DNA from 3 places in the Caproiciproducens sp. LBM24188 genome. Region 2 is predicted to be linked to each of the others. Evidence: predicted binding sites of a transcription regulator. Region 2 holds the regulator's gene; each other region holds the start of a gene.
The links. Region 2 encodes Rex, which represses fermentation and respiration genes when NADH is low (regulators of the CRP and FNR family bind a similar motif). Its sites were predicted from a motif close to ATTGTTAANNNNTTAACAAT; they were not measured.
Positions count from the first base shown of each region.

Region 1: a site for Rex is predicted at 3,427-3,446, ahead of ACSVDI_RS10200 (glycerol dehydrogenase). Genes of this name have one in related genera too.
Region 3: a site for Rex is predicted at 2,120-2,139, ahead of ACSVDI_RS08870 (acetyl-CoA C-acetyltransferase). Genes of this name have one in related genera too.

Region 1 is NZ_CP196862.1:2,141,947-2,147,847, reverse strand. It holds gene ACSVDI_RS10210 (ferritin-like domain-containing protein) at 565-1,095, opposite strand; gene ACSVDI_RS10205 (DMT family transporter) at 1,246-2,205, shown strand; gene ACSVDI_RS10200 (glycerol dehydrogenase) at 2,288-3,379, opposite strand; gene ACSVDI_RS10195 (hypothetical protein) at 3,733-4,383, shown strand; gene ACSVDI_RS10190 (sugar phosphate isomerase/epimerase family protein) at 4,650-5,456, shown strand; gene ACSVDI_RS10185 (HAD-IIB family hydrolase) at 5,547-5,901, opposite strand, start outside.
Region 2 is NZ_CP196862.1:1,563,722-1,569,622, reverse strand. It holds gene ACSVDI_RS07425 (V-type ATP synthase subunit A) at 1-137, shown strand, start outside; gene ACSVDI_RS07420 (V-type ATP synthase subunit B) at 243-1,703, shown strand; gene ACSVDI_RS07415 (V-type ATP synthase subunit D) at 1,735-2,358, shown strand; gene ACSVDI_RS07410 (redox-sensing transcriptional repressor Rex) at 2,464-3,108, opposite strand; gene ACSVDI_RS07405 (NADP-dependent isocitrate dehydrogenase) at 3,139-4,347, opposite strand; gene ACSVDI_RS07400 (aconitate hydratase) at 4,440-5,901, opposite strand, start outside.
Region 3 is NZ_CP196862.1:1,873,393-1,879,293, forward strand. It holds gene ACSVDI_RS08865 (enoyl-CoA hydratase-related protein) at 1-654, opposite strand, end outside; gene ACSVDI_RS08870 (acetyl-CoA C-acetyltransferase) at 808-1,992, opposite strand; gene ACSVDI_RS08875 (GNAT family N-acetyltransferase) at 2,267-3,685, opposite strand; gene ACSVDI_RS08880 (threonine aldolase family protein) at 3,704-4,741, opposite strand; gene ACSVDI_RS08885 (alanyl-tRNA editing protein) at 4,756-5,901, opposite strand, start outside.

The DNA of each region.
Region 1 (5,901 bases), 580 kb from region 2:
AGAATTTTAAAGTCAAATATTTTAATAAATACGAAATGCAGAAATCAATATCTCATTGGGTGAAAGGGCGTGGTTCGGCAGAGAAATTTGATTGCCCGTGCGGAATCCTGCGCTGCAGCATACACAAAATGGAATCTGCCGTTCCTATTTGGCTGGTTTGGCAATCATCGTTATGCTGCAAGCCTGGTTAAAACCATCAGCCTTTTTACGGACAAAAAGAAAAACCGCTCTTTCGGGCGGCTTTTGAGAGAGGAATTATGAAAAAGTATATTCTCCTCATACCGAGGCACTTGTAATTTATCTATTACCCTCTGGGTCGGTATTCTGTTAGTCCGAGCGGGTATTTGCAGTAAGAAAAGCGATGGAAGCTTCGATCACTTGATTTGATATTTTTAGTATACAAATCAGGTGTGTCGATTCTATAAAGAATATCTGAAAACGATGTTCATGATTCCTGCGTTCCGGCAGCTAGATTCATAAGGCATAATAAGAGTGGTTCGCAAGCAAAAAGCATCCTCGTCGGTATGTGTACCGGCGGGGATGCAAGGAAACAAAGAAAAACATTTATCTGCAATATTCTTCTATCATATGATAGATGTAGCTTCTGTGCAGCCGTTCATCGACTACGATTCGTTCCAGAATATTTTTCAGGTATGGGTCGTCAATCATTTGAATGTGCCTTCCATATGTTTCAATGGCGTTCGTTTCGCCATCCAGGGCGATGCGCAGACTTTTGTATAGATCACTGCTGTAAACAACGTTTTTCGCGCTCCAATAGCGCGCATTTGACCGTGTACTGCTCTGGAACACCGGGTTTCCACCCAGTTCGCGGATTACGGAAGAGAGAATGTCCATATGGTGCAGCTCGGCTATTGCAATTCGCATTGTCATTATGCTGTAATCCCCGAATTGTTTGTCTGCCACGGAATGCTGGTAAAAGTACAGACTCATGGCCGTAAATTCACCACTTGGCCCGGCAAGATCATCCATCAGCAGATCTGCATAATCCCGGTTTGGGGCCTGAACCTTGATCGGCGGGTAGGGAGAAGAATCCGAGTACCCGCGGTAAATCACCTTGTTGCTGGTTGGCGTCATGTAAAATCCTCCCATATTTCGGATAATTACATATATGAAAAAATCGATGCGTTTATTCAAGACACCGAAAGGACACGGCCGGATTATTCTGTGTTGACGGTCGGCTGCAAAATCAGTTATAATGAAAATTAAAATAAATGATTTAGGAGAATTACTACGAAAAAGGATATTGCTGCCGGCCATCTGTTGGCTTTGTTTACCGTTACTATTTGGGGTACCACGTTTATTTCAACGAAGATTCTGCTGAGGGATTTTTCACCGGTCGAAGTCCTGTTTATCCGCTTTTTCATTGCCTTGATTGCACTGTCGATTGCATATCCGCACCGGCTTAAGGTAACTAACCGAAAGCACGAATGGTATTTTGCCGCGGCCGGTCTTCTCGGAACGGTTCTTTATTTTTTGCTCGAGAATATCGCGTTAACATATTCCACTGCCTCCGATGTCGGAGTAATTATTTCCGTGATTCCATTTTTTACCGCCATATTTTCCTACTTCTTTAATAAAGAGAAATTAAACGCTCGCTTTTTTTTTGGCTTTGTGATTGCCATGGCAGGAATTGTGCTGATCAGCCTGAACGGCCGGGAAATGAAATTAAATCCTCTGGGCGATATCCTGACTATATTGGCGGCCATGGTTTGGGCGCTGTATTCCGTTTTGGTGAAGAAAATCAGCTGGTTTGAATACAATACCATTCAGACTACCCGAAGAATCTTTTTGTACGGTGTGATTTTGATGATACCGACGATGAAGATTTTTCAGGTTCAGTGGGATGCAGCGCGCTTTGCCCGCCTTTTGGAAACAACCAATTTGCTGAATGTTCTGTATCTGGGGCTTTGCGCTTCGGCAATTTGCTTTGTAACATGGAATCTGGCCGTAAAGTCCCTGGGGGCTGTAAAAACGAGTATTTATACCTACCTTGGTCCGGTGATTACGATTATCGCGTCGGCGATTTTTTTACAGGAACAGATTACTGCGCTGATTGTTGGCGGAACTGCGCTAACCCTGATTGGGCTGGTAATTTCGCAGAATCCCTTTTCGTGGGGAATTGGGCAGAAAATAAGCCGCAAATCCGGACGAAGAGCTGAAGTAAAAGAGGATGCCGCCAAATAAACGGCAATAAAGAAGCACGCCGCGCCTTCTTTCGTAGAAGGCGCGGCGTGCTTTTCTCTGTGAACCGTGAAAATTGGATGTTTTATTCGCCGAGGAACTCTTTGCCGAGTGCGTCTGCGGCAAGGATTGCGTTATAAAGCTGCTCCGGCGTTACGTCGCCGAGCATGTTATGAATGGATTCACCCGGTGCGCAGGCTTTTTCAGCCGCAATCATCACTCTGGAGGAATCGGTTACGCCAACTTCGCGCAGGGTAACAGGCAGGCCGACCGATACGCAGAAATCCATGACTTCTTCAATTTCTTCCATCGGTGCATCTTCCAGAATCAGCTGGGCAATCGTTCCGAATGCTACCAGTTCACCGTGCATGGTTTTTTCGCATTCTTCCAGAGCAGTAAATCCGTTGTAAACGGAGTGAGAAGTGGCAAGTCCGCCGTTGTCCGCGCCAACGCCGCTCAGGTAAGTATTTGCTTCAATAATAGCTTCTACGGAAGGAGTCAAAACGCCAAGCTCAGCGGACTTTTTGGCCTTGTATCCGTCCGCTAGGAGCGTGTTGTAGCAAAGCTCGCACAGGGCCATGGCAGACTTGGTAATGCCGCCGTTTTCCAGGCTTGGCGAATTGGTTTTTTCGCACATTCTGGCTTCAAAATATGTACCCAGCGCATCGCCCATGCCCGCAACAAGGAAGCGGACCGGTGCCTTTACTATAATGGAGGTGTCCACGATGACGGCGTCTGGATTTTTTGGGTAAAAAATGTAGTTCGAGAAAGTTCCATCGTCATTGTAAATTACGGAAAGGCCGGTGCAGGGCGCGTCGGTTGCGCAAACGGTCGGAATAATCACAACCGGCAGGTGGGAGTAGAAGGCTGCCGCTTTTGCGGTATCAATGGCGCTGCCGCCGCCGATGGCGCAGATTACGTCGATATTATTTTCTGCAGCGATTTTCTGCATTCTTGCGATTTCCCCGGTAGAGCTGATTCCGCCGAAAATTTCAAAAAGAATTTTGGCATCTTTCCCAGCAAAGCTCTTTTCAATTTTAGGCTGTGCAGCTTTGTACCCGCTTTTGCTGCAGACAAACAGGAAGGATTTGCCCAGGTCTTTGACCTGATCGTACAGTTCCAGCAGAGCATCTGGGCCCTGAACGTATTTAGAAGGCGCCCGCATCAGTTTTAACAAATGGTATCTCTCCAGTCGTAATAATTATTTTTTTAACAAGTACTATTATAATCAAAACTTTAACAATCTTTTTTCAATATATGAATTTCACATCGAATTTATTTGTGGAATTATTTTCCATTCAAGGAACGAAGTTTCGCAATCATCCGGCGCGAAAACACTTCCCAAACAGCCGAACAGCTGTGTTGCGTAATCTCCTGCAAAAAGCCCGGCGCAGTTTATCGATAGAACGGAGAGAAAACAGAAATACTAACGAAGTATGGACAATGGCCTTGGCGCTCCGTTCCATTTTTGTGGGTTCAATGCGTTTTGGCTTCGTTATTTCAAAGTGAAATAGGCAGGGAGAGTGAATCATGAGAAAAATAACAGCCGAGGTTCTGGCTGTTTTCATTTCGGGCGTTTTGCTTGCGGGGTGTGCATCCACCGACACGGTGCTGAAAAACAGCCAAGAATCGTTTTCCAATCTTCTGAGCGCATATCCTTCCCTCATAACGGTAACGGAAGCACAGGATAACTACTATGTGCTGACCGTTGATAAGGAAACTCTTTTGAAAATCAGCAGGGATTACTCCGCTTCCGAGGAAGATGTGCTGATTTCGACACCGCTTCAGCCATTTGTAAAGGCCGGGCTGGATGTAACGAAGCTTGGCCAGGGCTATCAATCGGATGATGCCAGTTTGTACCTTGTAACCGACTTCGGTAAGGGAACCGGGGTCAAAACCACCCCCACGCAGGCGTTTTTCGAAAGCGTTACTGCAGAACGGAAGGCACTCACTTACCATCAGGAACTGGACCGCTACGGCATTGCGCTAAACGGTGGGATATTTGAGTTCGCCAAGGACTTCCAAAACAACGACAAAGATCTGGCATTTGTCATCGAAGCCAAACCGCTGCGGGAGGTTGGCGTTAATGTACAGAAAATTGATGGTTGGACATTAACAACTTGGAAGGACGAATCGGGAAAAGACGTTGACGTACTTTTAAAGTCTTATAATTTGAAATAAGATGGATTAACCGATGAGTGGGAATTCACAATGGTATCGTCAGCATAACCATCGGGTCTTATGGGCCGTTTTACTTTAACACTGAAAAAACCGATTTCTGTTACCGTAACCGGTTCAGCTGTTCGCATGGAAAGCCATCCTTTCCAGTTTCGGTCACTTTTTACGGAAATGTTTTGTATTCGACGGGATAAAAGTATATATTTTTTGTAAAAAGTGAAATATAATTAATATATATGATTTTATTATTCAGTAACGGAGGGGTTGGCATGAAGAAAGGCTATCATTCCGTATATGAGGAAAACCTGATTCAGGCGATTGATTTTGCCGCCGTCAGCGGTTTTGATTTTGTTCAGTACGATTTGGGTGTGCCGAATCACTTTCTGGACCATATTCCGGACGACGAACTGATATCAATCGCTTCCCACGCGCGCAATCAAAACGTGGAAATTACTTTTCATGGTCCGTGCGACAATGTCAGTCTTTTTTCCGACTATCCGGCCATCCGGTCGGGCATCTTGGAGCAGTACAAGGTGATTTTACACAAGGCAAAGCTGCTGCACGCACGGCATATCACCCTGCATACCGGACTTTGCCCGGAGTTCAAACTGGCAAACAGCGAATCAAACGAGTATCTTACAAAGTACGGCGATTATTACAAAGAGATTCTGATTAAAAATCTGAGCCAGATTGCCGACATGAGCGGCGACGTTCTGGTATGTGTGGAAAACGACGGTTTTAGCCCGTTTGTCATGAGTTGTATGGAGGAACTCATGGCCGAAAAGCCGGTCTATCTCACCGTTGATATTCCGAAGCTGTTCAACCAGGATCTTACCCTGCGGGAGGAGGTCTGTCAATTCTTTTCCGCCCACAAAGACTGCATTCGTGAGGCTCATCTGCATGATATCAACGAGAATGGCCGACATCAAGTTATTGGGGAGGGGAACATAGATTTTACGCGCTTTCTGAGGCTGATTCTTCATGAGCACATCTATCTGAATTTTGAGGTGCGCCCCAAAGAAGCCGCGCTTTGCTCAATGCAGCGTTTTGACGAGCTCTGCAGAAATTACACATAAAAAAGGGAACGGCATCCGTTCCATCTTTTCATATAATACACCCCGTGTGTTTGTCGTGCCGGAAAACACACGGGGTGTTATTGTGCTGAGTCATATCAGTCTTCTGGAATGGAACAATTTTTCCATCTTTCTCACGACCGCGTTGCTGTCCCGGTCGCCAATGATATTCGGCGCATATTCTTTCAGTTCGGCACAAGCATTTTCCACCGCATAGCCGTAATCCGCGTCGCAAATCATAAACCGGTCGCTCCGGTCATCCCCAAACGCGGCCACACGGTCGGCGGAAAGCCGCTTTTTCAGCTCGAACACGGCGTTTTCTTTGGAAGCCTGCGCGCTGTAAATTTCCAAAAAGTAATATCCTTCGTTGGATTCGTCCGGATAATAGTCTGCATTAATCTGACTGCCGCACTCCAACTGCAAGACTTCCAAATGCAGCTGTTTCACC
Region 2 (5,901 bases):
TTTCAAGCATTATGAATACCGGTCTGTTTGACAAGCTGGTAAAGATGAAATACGATATTCCGAACAACAAGCTGGAACTGTTTAACGATTATATTGCAGAGATCGATTCGGCCCTTGCGGGGATCATGTCTGCCTGAGTCCGTTTTCGGACAGAATACTGATTTTCCTTGAGATGTTCTTCGTTAAAGACCGTTTCAAGGAAGATCCGTGTAAATCAAATTAGTGAAGAAGGTGGTTACACCATGATTCTTGATTATATCGGCGTTAAAGAAATCAACGGTTCCCTAATCGTGCTGGACGATGTGGAACACGCCTCGTTTGAAGAGGTGGTCGACATTCGCATGGACGATGGAACCGTACGCCAGGGCAGAATTGTGGCAATGGATGGAAACCGCGTCGTGGTACAGGTGTTTCAGGGCACGCGCGGAATCTCTCTAAATAATACCCGCACAAGACTGATGGGTCATCCCATGGAAATGCCGCTGTCCCCCGAAATTCTTGGACGCGTGTTTAACGGCGCCGGAAAGCCGATTGACGGACTGGGCGACATTTTCCCGACAAAACGCGCCAACATTAACGGCACGCCAATCAACCCGGTTTCCAGAGTTTACCCGAGGGACTACATCAATACTGGTATTTCAACCATTGATACGTTGATGACCCTGATTCGCGGTCAGAAGCTGCCGATTTTCTCCGGTTCCGGTATGAAACACAACGAGCTCGCCGTTCAGATTGCCAGACAGGCAAAGATTCGCGATGCAAACGGCGACAACTTCGCTATTGTATTCGCCGCCATGGGCGTAAAGAACGACGTTGCGGAATACTTCCGCCGTTCGTTTGAGGAATCCGGCGTCCTGCAGCGCGTTGTAATGTTCCTGAACCTTTCCAATGACCCAATTATTGAACGAATTCTGACCCCGCGCTGCGCGCTGACCGTTGCAGAGTACCTTGCGTTTGAGCTTGACATGCATATTCTTGTCATCATGACGGATATGACCTCCTACGCGGAAGCACTTCGTGAATTCAGCTCTTCCAAGGGTGAAATTCCAGGAAGAAAAGGTTATCCGGGTTATTTATACTCTGACCTTGCTTCTTTGTACGAACGCGCGGGCATGGTAAAGGGAAAGAAAGGCTCTGTTACGCAGATTCCGATTCTGACCATGCCAAACGACGATGTTACACACCCGGTTCCAGACTTGACCGGTTATATCACAGAAGGCCAAATTGTGCTGGACCGCGCACTTGACAGCGCCGGAGTTTATCCGCCGGTTTCTGTGCTTCCTTCCCTGTCGCGTCTGATGAAAGACGGCATTGGCGAAGGCTTTACCCGTGCAGACCACGCCGCTGTTTCCAACCAACTGTTTGCTTCTTACGCAAAGGTAATGGATGCCCGTTCGCTTGCCTCTGTTATCGGTGAAGAGGAACTCTCCCCAACGGATAAGAAATATATTGAGTTCGGCAAACGGTTTGAGGCGCGGTTTGTCAACCAAGGCGCAAACGAGAACCGCTCCATTGACCAGAGCCTTGACCTTGGCTGGCAGCTGCTTGCCACCCTCCCCCGCGAGGAACTGGATCGTGTGGACAGCGAAACACTGGATCGGTATTATGAAAAGGCCAAACAGCAGCTGGAAAGCGGCGAAAAGTCCCAAAATAGCATAGACGCGGAACCGAACGAAAGCACCGAAAGTGATGAGCCGGTTTGATTCCGCTCCGTACCGGAGGAGGTGACCCGCCTTGGGTAATCAGATTGTACCAACCAAAGGCAATCTGCTAGCAACTAAAAAATCGCTTGCCCTGTCCCGCACAGGCTTTGAGCTGTTGGACCGCAAGCGCAATATCTTAATCCGGGAAATGATGGCACTGATCGGCCGGGCTGCAACCATACAGAACCAGATCGACGATACGTATGAGGAAGCTTATGCTGCGCTTCAAAAAGCCAATATCACGCTGGGAATCAGCGCGGAGCTTTCCCTTACGGTTCCGCTGGACAACAACCTGAACGTGGCCTACCGCAGCGTTATGGGCGTGGAAATTCCCATGGTGTCCCTGAAGGAATCCAAAATTCCGATTCCCTTTGGATTGAGGTCAACCAACATTGAGTTGGATAATGCATATAATAAATTTAACGATGTAAAACGCCTGACGGCGGAACTTGCCGAAGTAGAAAACAGTGTTTATCGTCTGGCCGACGCCATTAAAAAGACACAAAAACGCGCCAATGCTTTGCGCAACATCATGATTCCCCGCTTTGAGCAGACCGTGAAAATCATTACGGATGCTCTAGAAGAAAAGGATCGTGAAGAGTTCTCCCGTTTAAAGGTAATTAAACAACAGAAAAGCAATCAAAACAATTCTTAAGAACAAAACCCCGGCGCGTGTACCGGGGTTTTATTTTGTGAAATAATAAAAGAGAGCCGGTTCCGTTTTTTATGCGGAAACCGGCTCTTTTAGAATCAAAGACAGTCAAGAAGCATCTGGCGTATTAGAAATTTTATAGCAAAGTGTCATCAGGCTGTCGCTCAGATGCACATTTTCCACCAGTGCGTCCGGATATTTCATAATAATGTCGTAGTGACTGAAATTCCAGAAATTGCGCACACCGATATTATACAGACGTTCCACCAGTACGGCGGAAGCTTCTCTGGGAACGCACAGTACCGCCATCGAGGGCATATCGGCCTGACAAAACTCTTCCAAACTGGCAATATCCTGCACGGTAAGGCCGTTCACCGTTTTGCCGATTTTCTGCGGCGCGCTGTCGAAAATACCGATTAGATTGAAGCCATCATCTTCAAAAGACATATGCGAAGCGATCGCCTGCCCCAGGTTGCCGGCACCGAGCAGAATCGTTTTGTACCCGTTTGACAAGCCCAGGATATGGGCGATTTCTTCACAGAGCTGGTCCACCATATAACCGTAGCCCTGCTGGCCAAACCCGCCGAAACAGTTTAAATCTTGACGGATTTGCGATGCGGTAAGACCCAGTTTTGCCGAAAGCTCGGTGGATGAAATTCGAACCACGCCTTTGCTTCTCAGGTGTTTTAAAAAACGATAATACCGGGGCAGCCGCCGGATGACAGACATTGAAATATTCTCGCGTTTTGGCACAACGCATTACCTCCGTTTATCCTGCTTAAATTACAGTTTCAAAGCAAGCCTTTTCCCAATTTCCCGAAGAAACGTCTCCGTATCAACCGACTGCTTGTTGGGCAGTGTGGAAAGACTGGCAAGATCGCCGGTCATGACGCCGTCTTCAATGGTCTGCAGGGACGCTTCTTCCAGCATTTGTGCAAAACGCATCAATTCCGGCAGGGCATCAAGCTCTGCGCGCTTTTTCAGTGCGCCGGTCCATGCAAACAAAGTCGCCATCGAATTGGTAGACGTCTTTTCCCCTTTCAGGTGCTTGTAATAGTGGCGCTGCACGGTACCATGCGCCGCTTCATATTCGTACACCCCGTCGGGGGAAACCAGAACGCTGGTCATCATGGCCAGACTTCCGAACGCCGTCGCGACCATATCACTCATAACATCGCCGTCATAGTTTTTGCAGGCCCAAATGAAGCCGCCTTCCGAACGGACAACACGGGCCACAGCGTCGTCAATCAGAGTATAGAAGTAGGTAATTCCTGCTTTTTCAAAGGCCTCTTTGTAATCTTTGTCAAAAATCTCTTGAAAGATATCCTTAAAACGATGGTCGTATTTTTTGGATATCGTATCCTTGGTGGAGAACCAGACATCCTGTTTTGTGTCCAAAGCATAATTAAAGCACGATTTGGCAAAACTTTCAATACTTTTGTCGAGATTGTGCTGCCCCTGAATAATACCGGGAGTCTTAAAATCATGGATCAATGCGCGTTCTTCCGTTCCGTCGGGCCGGGTTACAAGAAGCTCCGCCTTAGAACCGGCCGGAACTGAGAGCTCCACATTGCGGTAAACATCACCATAAGCATGGCGGGCAATGGTAATCGGCTTCTTCCAGTTCGAAATATACGGGGAAATTCCCTTAACCAGAATCGGAGCGCGGAACACCGTACCGTCCAGAATTGCGCGGATGGTTCCATTCGGAGATTTCCACATCTCTTTCAGATTGTATTCCTTAACGCGCGCGGCGTTCGGGGTAATAGTGGCGCATTTGACCGCCACGCCGTATTTTTTCGTGGCATTCGCGGAATCCAAGGTCACCTGATCATTGGTTGCATCGCGGTTTTCCAAACCGAGGTCATAGTATTCCGTTTTCAGGTCGACATAAGGTGTAATCAGAATGTCTTTTATCATCTTCCAGATGACGCGGGTCATTTCATCCCCGTCCATCTCGACCAAGGGTGTTTTCATCTGAATTTTATCCATATTTTAATGACCATCCTTTCCCTGCGAACCGGAAGTCCCGCTGCACCCAGCGTGCGGAACTTCCCCGTCCAGCTGAAAAACTGCACAGGCAGTTAGTTTTGTTCTCTGGTATAATTCAACAGGCCGCCTGCCAAAACCATATTGCGCTGACGGTCGGTCAATACTGCTTTCACTTCAAATTCGGTGCCTTTTGTTTTGTTTTTCACAAGAATCTTTCCGTGGTTCTGAATGGCCTCACGGATATTCGGCAGTTCCAGTTCGTCCATCTGGTCGATGGTATCGTAATCGGCTTCGTTTTCGAAGACCAGCGGAAGAATTCCGGCGTTTGCCAGATTTGCGCAATGGATGCGGGCAAAGCTCTTCACAATCACCGCTTTAATGCCAAGATAGAGAGGAACCAGCGCGGCGTGTTCACGGGAAGAACCCTGGCCGTAATTAGCTCCGCCGATGATGATGCCTTTTCCGTTCTGACGGCAGCGCTCCGGAAATTCCTTATCGCAGACGCCAAAGCAGAAGTTGGAAAGGTACGGGATGTTGGAACGGTACGGAAGAATTTTCGCCCCCGCCGGCATAATGTGGTCAGTCGTAATGTTGTCGCCGACTTTCAGCAGTGCTTTCGCTTCAATGCTATGCGGAAGCGCCGTGGTGGTCGGGAATTCCTTAATATTAGGACCGCGCAGAATTTCAACCTTTTCGGCCTCTTTTTCACTAGCGGGCGGAAGAATCATATTGTCGTTAATCAGGAACGTTTCCGGCAGAGCAATCGGATCTTCCTTCCCCAATGTCTGCGGATTGGTCAACACCCCGCTAAGCGCAGAAGCACAGGCGGTTTCCGGGCTGACCAGATAAATCTGTGCGTCGGCAGTGCCGGAACGGCCTTCAAAATTCCGGTTGAAGGTGCGCAGCGAAACGCCCTTGGAATTTGGGGACTGCCCCATGCCGATGCATGGGCCGCAGGCACACTCCAAAATCCGCGCGCCCGCCGAAATCAGGTCGGCAAGCGCACCGTTCTGCGCAAGCATATTGTAAACCTGCTTGGAACCCGGTGCAATCGCAAGGCTGACATCCGGATGAACCGTTTTGCCCTTCAGGATAGAAGCAACGCGCATTAAATCAAGATAAGAGGAGTTGGTGCAGGAGCCGATACACACCTGATCGACCTTAATTGGACCAATCTCGTCCACCGTTTTCACTGCATCCGGGCTGTGCGGACAGGCCGCCAGCGGTTTCAGCGCAGACAGGTCAATGGTAATGGTTTCGTCGTAAACCGCGTCGTCATCCGGCAGAAGTTCTTTCCAGTCGCTTTCGCGGCCCTGCGCTTTTAAAAAGCTGCGGGTAACTTCATCGGAGGGGAAAATCGAAGTGGTTGCGCCAAGCTCCGCGCCCATATTGGTAATAGTGGCGCGTTCCGGGACGGTCAAAGTAGCCACGCCGGGGCCGCCGTACTCCACAATTTTACCCACGCCGCCCTTAACACTGAGGATCCGCAACACTTCCAGAATCACGTCTTTCGCGCTGACCCATGGGCCCAGCTTGCCGATCAGGTTGATTCGC
Region 3 (5,901 bases), 310 kb from region 2:
GTCCACCTGCATTCCGTCGTTGATAGCCTTCTTCGCGGCACGAACGGCAATCGGGGCGTTGCGCGCAATTTTTTCCGCCAACTTCAGGCATTCTTCCATCAGTTGACCGGAAGGATAAACCGCGTTGACCAAGCCAAGGGAAAGCGCTTCGTCCGCTTTTACTTTAGAGCAGGTATAAATCATTTCCTTCGCTTTTCCGATTCCGATGGTACGGGCAAGGCGCTGTGTACCGCCAAAGCCCGGGGTAATGCCAAGGCCGGTTTCCGGCTGGGCGAATACCGCGTTTTCCGAAGCGATGCGGATATCGCAGCTCAGGGAAAGTTCGCAGCCGCCGCCAAGGGCAAATCCGTTTACTGCTGCAATCACGGGAATCGGTAGCTTCTCGATTTTGCGGAATACCGCGTTCCCCTTTTCGCCGAAGGCCTTGCCTTCCGCCTTGGAAAGCGTGCTCATTTCGGAAATATCCGCGCCGGCAACAAAGGACTTTTCCCCGGCACCGGTAATAATCAGGCATCTGGTGTCTTCCACAGAAATGGAATCAACGGTTTGTTCCAGTTCGGTAAGAACCTGACTGTTCAGCGCGTTTAGCGCCTTTTCACGGTTTATGGTAAGAATACCGACAAACCCTTTTTTCTCGTATTTAACATACTCCATGAGTAAGGCCTTCCTTTCATTATGAACCGGAAGTTTCGCCCAGCCCAGACGACGGATTCTTGTTGAAACGCCGGTCAGGTGGGAAAAACTTCCTGCTGTATTTTTCTTCCGCGTGCAAACGATCCGGATGAAAAATCAGATTTTCATAAGGTTTTATTCACCCATTTTAACAATGGCGGAAACACCCATACCGCCGCCAACACAAAGCGTAGCAAGGCCGTATTTGGAATTTCTACGTTTCATTTCATGGAGCAGGGTGACCAGGATGCGGCAGCCGGAAGCGCCGACCGGATGACCCAGTGCAATTGCGCCGCCGTTAACGTTCACCTTGGAGGTATCCAGATTCAGCAGCTTTACAACCGCGAGGGACTGAGCGGCAAACGCTTCGTTCGCTTCAATCAGGTCGATGTCGTCGAGCGTAAGACCGGTCTTTTCCAGAATCTTCTTTGTGCTGTACGCGGGGCCAACACCCATAATGGCAGGATCCACACCGGCGGACTGACCGGCAATCCAGGTTGCCATAGGAGTTACGCCCAGTTCTTTTGCTTTTTCTTCGCTCATGACCACAATCGCAGCTGCGCCATCGTTAATACCGGAAGCATTTGCGGCGGTTACGGTTCCGTCCGGCTTGAAAGCGGGTTTCAGTTTTGCAATGCTTTCCGGAGTTACACCGGCACGCGGGCCTTCGTCCTTATCGAATAAGAAAGTCTCTTTCTTTACTTTAACCGGGACGGGAACAATCTCATCCTTGAATTTCCCTTCTGCCTGCGCTTTTTCGCATTTCTGCTGGCTAAGCGCAGCAAACTCATCCTGCATCTGGCGGGTAATGCCGTATTTTTCCGCAACATTTTCCGCGGTAATGCCCATGTGATAGTTGTTGAAAGCATCCCACAGTGCATCGTTGACCATGGTGTCGATTAATCTTCCATCGTTCATACGATAACCGAAACGAGCCTGATTCAAGGCATACGGAGCCGCAGACATATTTTCCATGCCGCCCGCAACGATAATATCGGCTTCGCCCGCTTCAATCAGAGCAGCTGCCATGTTGACTGCTTTCAGGCCGGAACCGCAGACATTGTTCAGCGTAAGTGCAGGAACTGTATCGGGTACACCGGCTTTTATCGAAGCCTGACGTGCAACATTCTGGCCAAGACCAGCCTGAATCACGCACCCCATCAAAACTTCATCCACCTGATCCGGTGCAACTTTTGCACGGTTCAAGGCTTCTTTAATCACAATAGAACCAAGCGTTACAGCCGGCACACCGGAAAGAGAACCACCCATCTTACCGATTGCGGTACGAACCGCGCCTGCCAGAACAATTTTCTTCGCCATACATTTTCCTCCATTCTGCTTGCAAAAAGATTCGCAATTTTTCCGTAATTTCAGTAAAAATTGATAAAAATTAGCATATGTTAAATATATCACAAGTTCAGATTAGTTTCAATAGAATTTCAAAAGTTTTGTTAAATTTTTAGCAATCATAAAAATAATAAGGAATCTTTTTTTAAATTCTGGAAGAATATCCAAAAATGGAGCGGGTTTGCAGGTGATATGTTCATTTCAAGATCAAAGGGGCGGAGTCGTGTGACTCCGCCCCTTTGATCTGTTATTTTTCAAGCCATAAGGACATTCCTGCTCCATACTCCCGGTTTGGGCGCCGCTTAAACCCCAATTTGCGGTAAAACGCTTCTTTCCCTTTCGCCGCGCTCAAATTGAGCAATATGCTGTCCCCATGCTCCATTTTGGAATACAGAAAATCCATGATATTGTCCACCATCTTTTTGCCGATTCCAAGTTCCTGATAATCCGGGTGCACGATGACATCTGCCAAATACGCAGTATAGCCACCGTCCCAAAGAATTCTTGCCATTGCGACTGTGGTTTCCCCATCCAGCGCGGCTACCTGATACGCCGTGTTCTGCAGACCGGCTTGTGCCTGATGCAGCGGAATTTCGCGCCACCCGGCGGCTGCACGAAGGCGGTTATAATCTTCCACTGAAATCGAGTTCACTAGACGGATTTGCGCATTCTTCTTTTCGCTGGGCTTTAATTCAAACGGATACCGAACGCCCCAGTCTGCGCGCAGGTCGTCCATAATCTTCATAATACGCAGGGTTTCCTGGTGCGGCATTTCGGGGCATTCGCTGGCTCCACGGTTGATTGCCTTTACCGCTGCGCGGACTTCGTATTCATAGCCGGTGAAATCAAACGGCACACGGTAGACTATCGGCTCCGTCTGGTCGTTGAGAAAAACCTTGATTTCCTGCGGATGCCAGAAGGGCTCCACTTCAATCCGACCCTTTTGGCCATATATGATTCCCTGATTCTTCTCTTTGGAAAGAAAAGAACAGTGCAAAATCGCCATTTTGCCGTCGCGGTAAGTAAGGGTGATACTGTCCTGAGCATCCACACCACGGTCCGATTTTATTGCCGTAGAGGTGATGTCTTTAATATCGTTGCCGAAAAACAGGGAAGCAAATGTTAGGTTATAAATGCCAAGATCCAACAAAGCCCCGCCCGCAAGCTCCGGAGATACTAAACGCTGCACATGGGTCAGATCCTGCGCAAAGGTTGCGGTCATCGTCAGCGGTGTCCCAATCACACCGCTTTCCAAGATTTCTCGGATTTTCGGCACAAACGGCTGAAAGCGGGTCCATACCGCCTCGGTAATGAAAAGCTTCTTTTCTTCGGCAACACGGAACAATTCCTCTGCCTGCCTGGCGTTTGCCGTAAATGCTTTCTCACACAGAACATTCTTTCCGTTTTCCAGACAGAGCTTTGCGTGTTCAAAATGATGGGAATGCGGCGAAGCAATATAAATCAATCCCGCATTTTCATCTTTTGCCAGTTCTTCATAAGAACCGTAGGCTTTTTGAAACCCATATTTGTCGGCGAGCTTCTGCGCCCGTTCCAAGTCGCGGGCAGCAATCGCGTAACACGTTACTTCCTCCATCTGAGAAACAGTTTTAGCCATTGTTTCGGCGATATTACCCGCACATAAAATAGAAAAATTGATTTTCTTCATTGCTCTGTCTCCTCTTGATTAATGAGTCAGCCTGTTAAAATCATCAATAAAGCAGCCCACCGCATCTTCCGGTGTAGCCCAGGAAGTGACAAGCCGGATCGCGGTTTCCCCTTCGGTTGGCCTGTCCCAAATTTCAAATGCATAATGTTCCGACAGCTGCTCAACCAGTTGATTCGGAAGAACCGGGAAAATCTGATTAGTGAACGACGGCGACAGAAAGTGGAATCCGGCATCTTTGATTGCCTGATACAGACGAAGGGCCATTTTGTTGGCATGAGCGGCTAGTTCAAAGTAAAGATCGTCCTCAAAAAACCGCTCAAACTGAGCGCCAAGAACCATTCCCTTTGCCAGCATAGCACCCTTTTGCTTCAGAATGTAGCGAAAACCGTCTTTCAGAGCGGGGTTCCGGATAACCAACGCTTCCCCAAGCAGTGCGCCGTTTTTCGTACCGCCGATATAAAACGCATCGGTCCACTCGGCAATTTCCTGCATGGTCAGGTCATTTTCAGAAGAAGTCAAGGCCGAACCCAGCCGAGCCCCATCCAGATACAGATATAAATCATATTGTTTGCAAACGCGATGAAGATCGGAAAGCTCCGATTTGGAGTAAATCGTGCCGATTTCCGTGGAATCGGAAATATATACGAGTTTCGGCTTTACAACGTGCTCATCCGGGTGAAGCGCCACAATCCGCTCGACGTCATGCGCGGTCAATTTTCCGTCTTGTGCAGTACAAGTTAAAATTTTGTGTCCCGTTGCCTCTACGGCGCCGGTTTCGTGCGTGTTGATATGACCGGTTTCGGCCGCAATGGCCGCTTCGTGCGGTCTAAGGAAAGCGGAAATTGCAATCAGGTTCGTCTGTGTTCCGCCTTCGAGAAAATGGATATCGGCATCCGGGCAGCCGATACGTTCCCGAATCAAATTTCTGGCATGCTCACTGTGCACGTCATTCCCATAAGCAATGTTCTGTTCGCAGCTGGCCTTTGCCAGGGCCTCCAAAAGTTTTGGGTGCGCACCTTCGCTGTAATCATTTTTAAAACTGTAAAAGTTAAACACGTCCTGTCCCCCGATTATAATTTTTCATTGAAAAAACGCTCAATATCATTTCTGGTTCCCCGTACCGAGCCCTGCACCAGTTCTTTGGAACCGCCGCCGCGTCCCCCAAACGCCTCATTCAATTTCTTTCCAAGCGGGCGCACATCGTTTGATGAACTGCAAACGGCATATTTATACCCGTCTTCATCGCTGCCAGACAATACGGCAGCAAAGTCTGAACATTTTTCGCAAAGCAAAAGGCCGAAACGTCTCAGATCATTAGGAAGCAGGTTCTCTTCAAACAGGCAGAGCTTTTCCGTTCCCTCCGGTACGGAGCTTGCCTTATACTCAAAAATCTGATTCTGCAGTTCCGCTGTCTGCTGCTTCAAAGCAGCAAATTCCGTCTGCAGCCGTTCCGTCGCAGAAAAAACTTCTTCCGGCTTTGCAGATAATAGTACAGAAATCGCATTGACGCTCTGCGCTTTCTCGCGGTAATCTTCCAGCGCGCGTCTGCCGCAAACCAACGTTATGCGAGTACCTCCCTTATAGCGCTGCGCGGAAATCAGGCGGATCATTCCGATTTCGCCGGTACGGGCCACATGAGTGCCGCAGCAGGCGCAGACATCATATCCCGGAACAGAGACAATTCGGATGGCACCGCTCAACTCCTTTTTGCTCCGATAAGCCATGCTGGCCAGCTGTTCCGCAGACGGATATTCTGCTTTCACCGGGATATTTTTATACACCGCCTCATTTGCGAGTGTTTCCACCATAGTAAGCTGATCCCCGGTAAATTCCCCATTAAAATCAACCGTAACCACTTTAGAACCAAGGTGAAAACCGACGTTGTCATAACCAAAAAAGCGGTGGACGATTCCCGAAACAATATGCTCCCCGGAATGCTGCTGCATACAGTCAAAGCGATGCGTCCAGTTAATTCCGCCCGTCACCGTGGTACCTGCCGCAAGGGAACGGTCCGTGGTATGAATAATTTCCCCGCCGCATTCATGAACATCCAAAACATTGACCGTATTTAAAACGCCGATATCGGAAGGCTGTCCGCCTCCCTCTGGGAAAAACGCAGTACGGTTTAAAACAACCTCGTAATGCTCCCCCTTTGGTGTACAGGAAAGCACCTTTGCAGTAAACGTTCTTAGATAAGGATTGCAGTCGTATAGCTT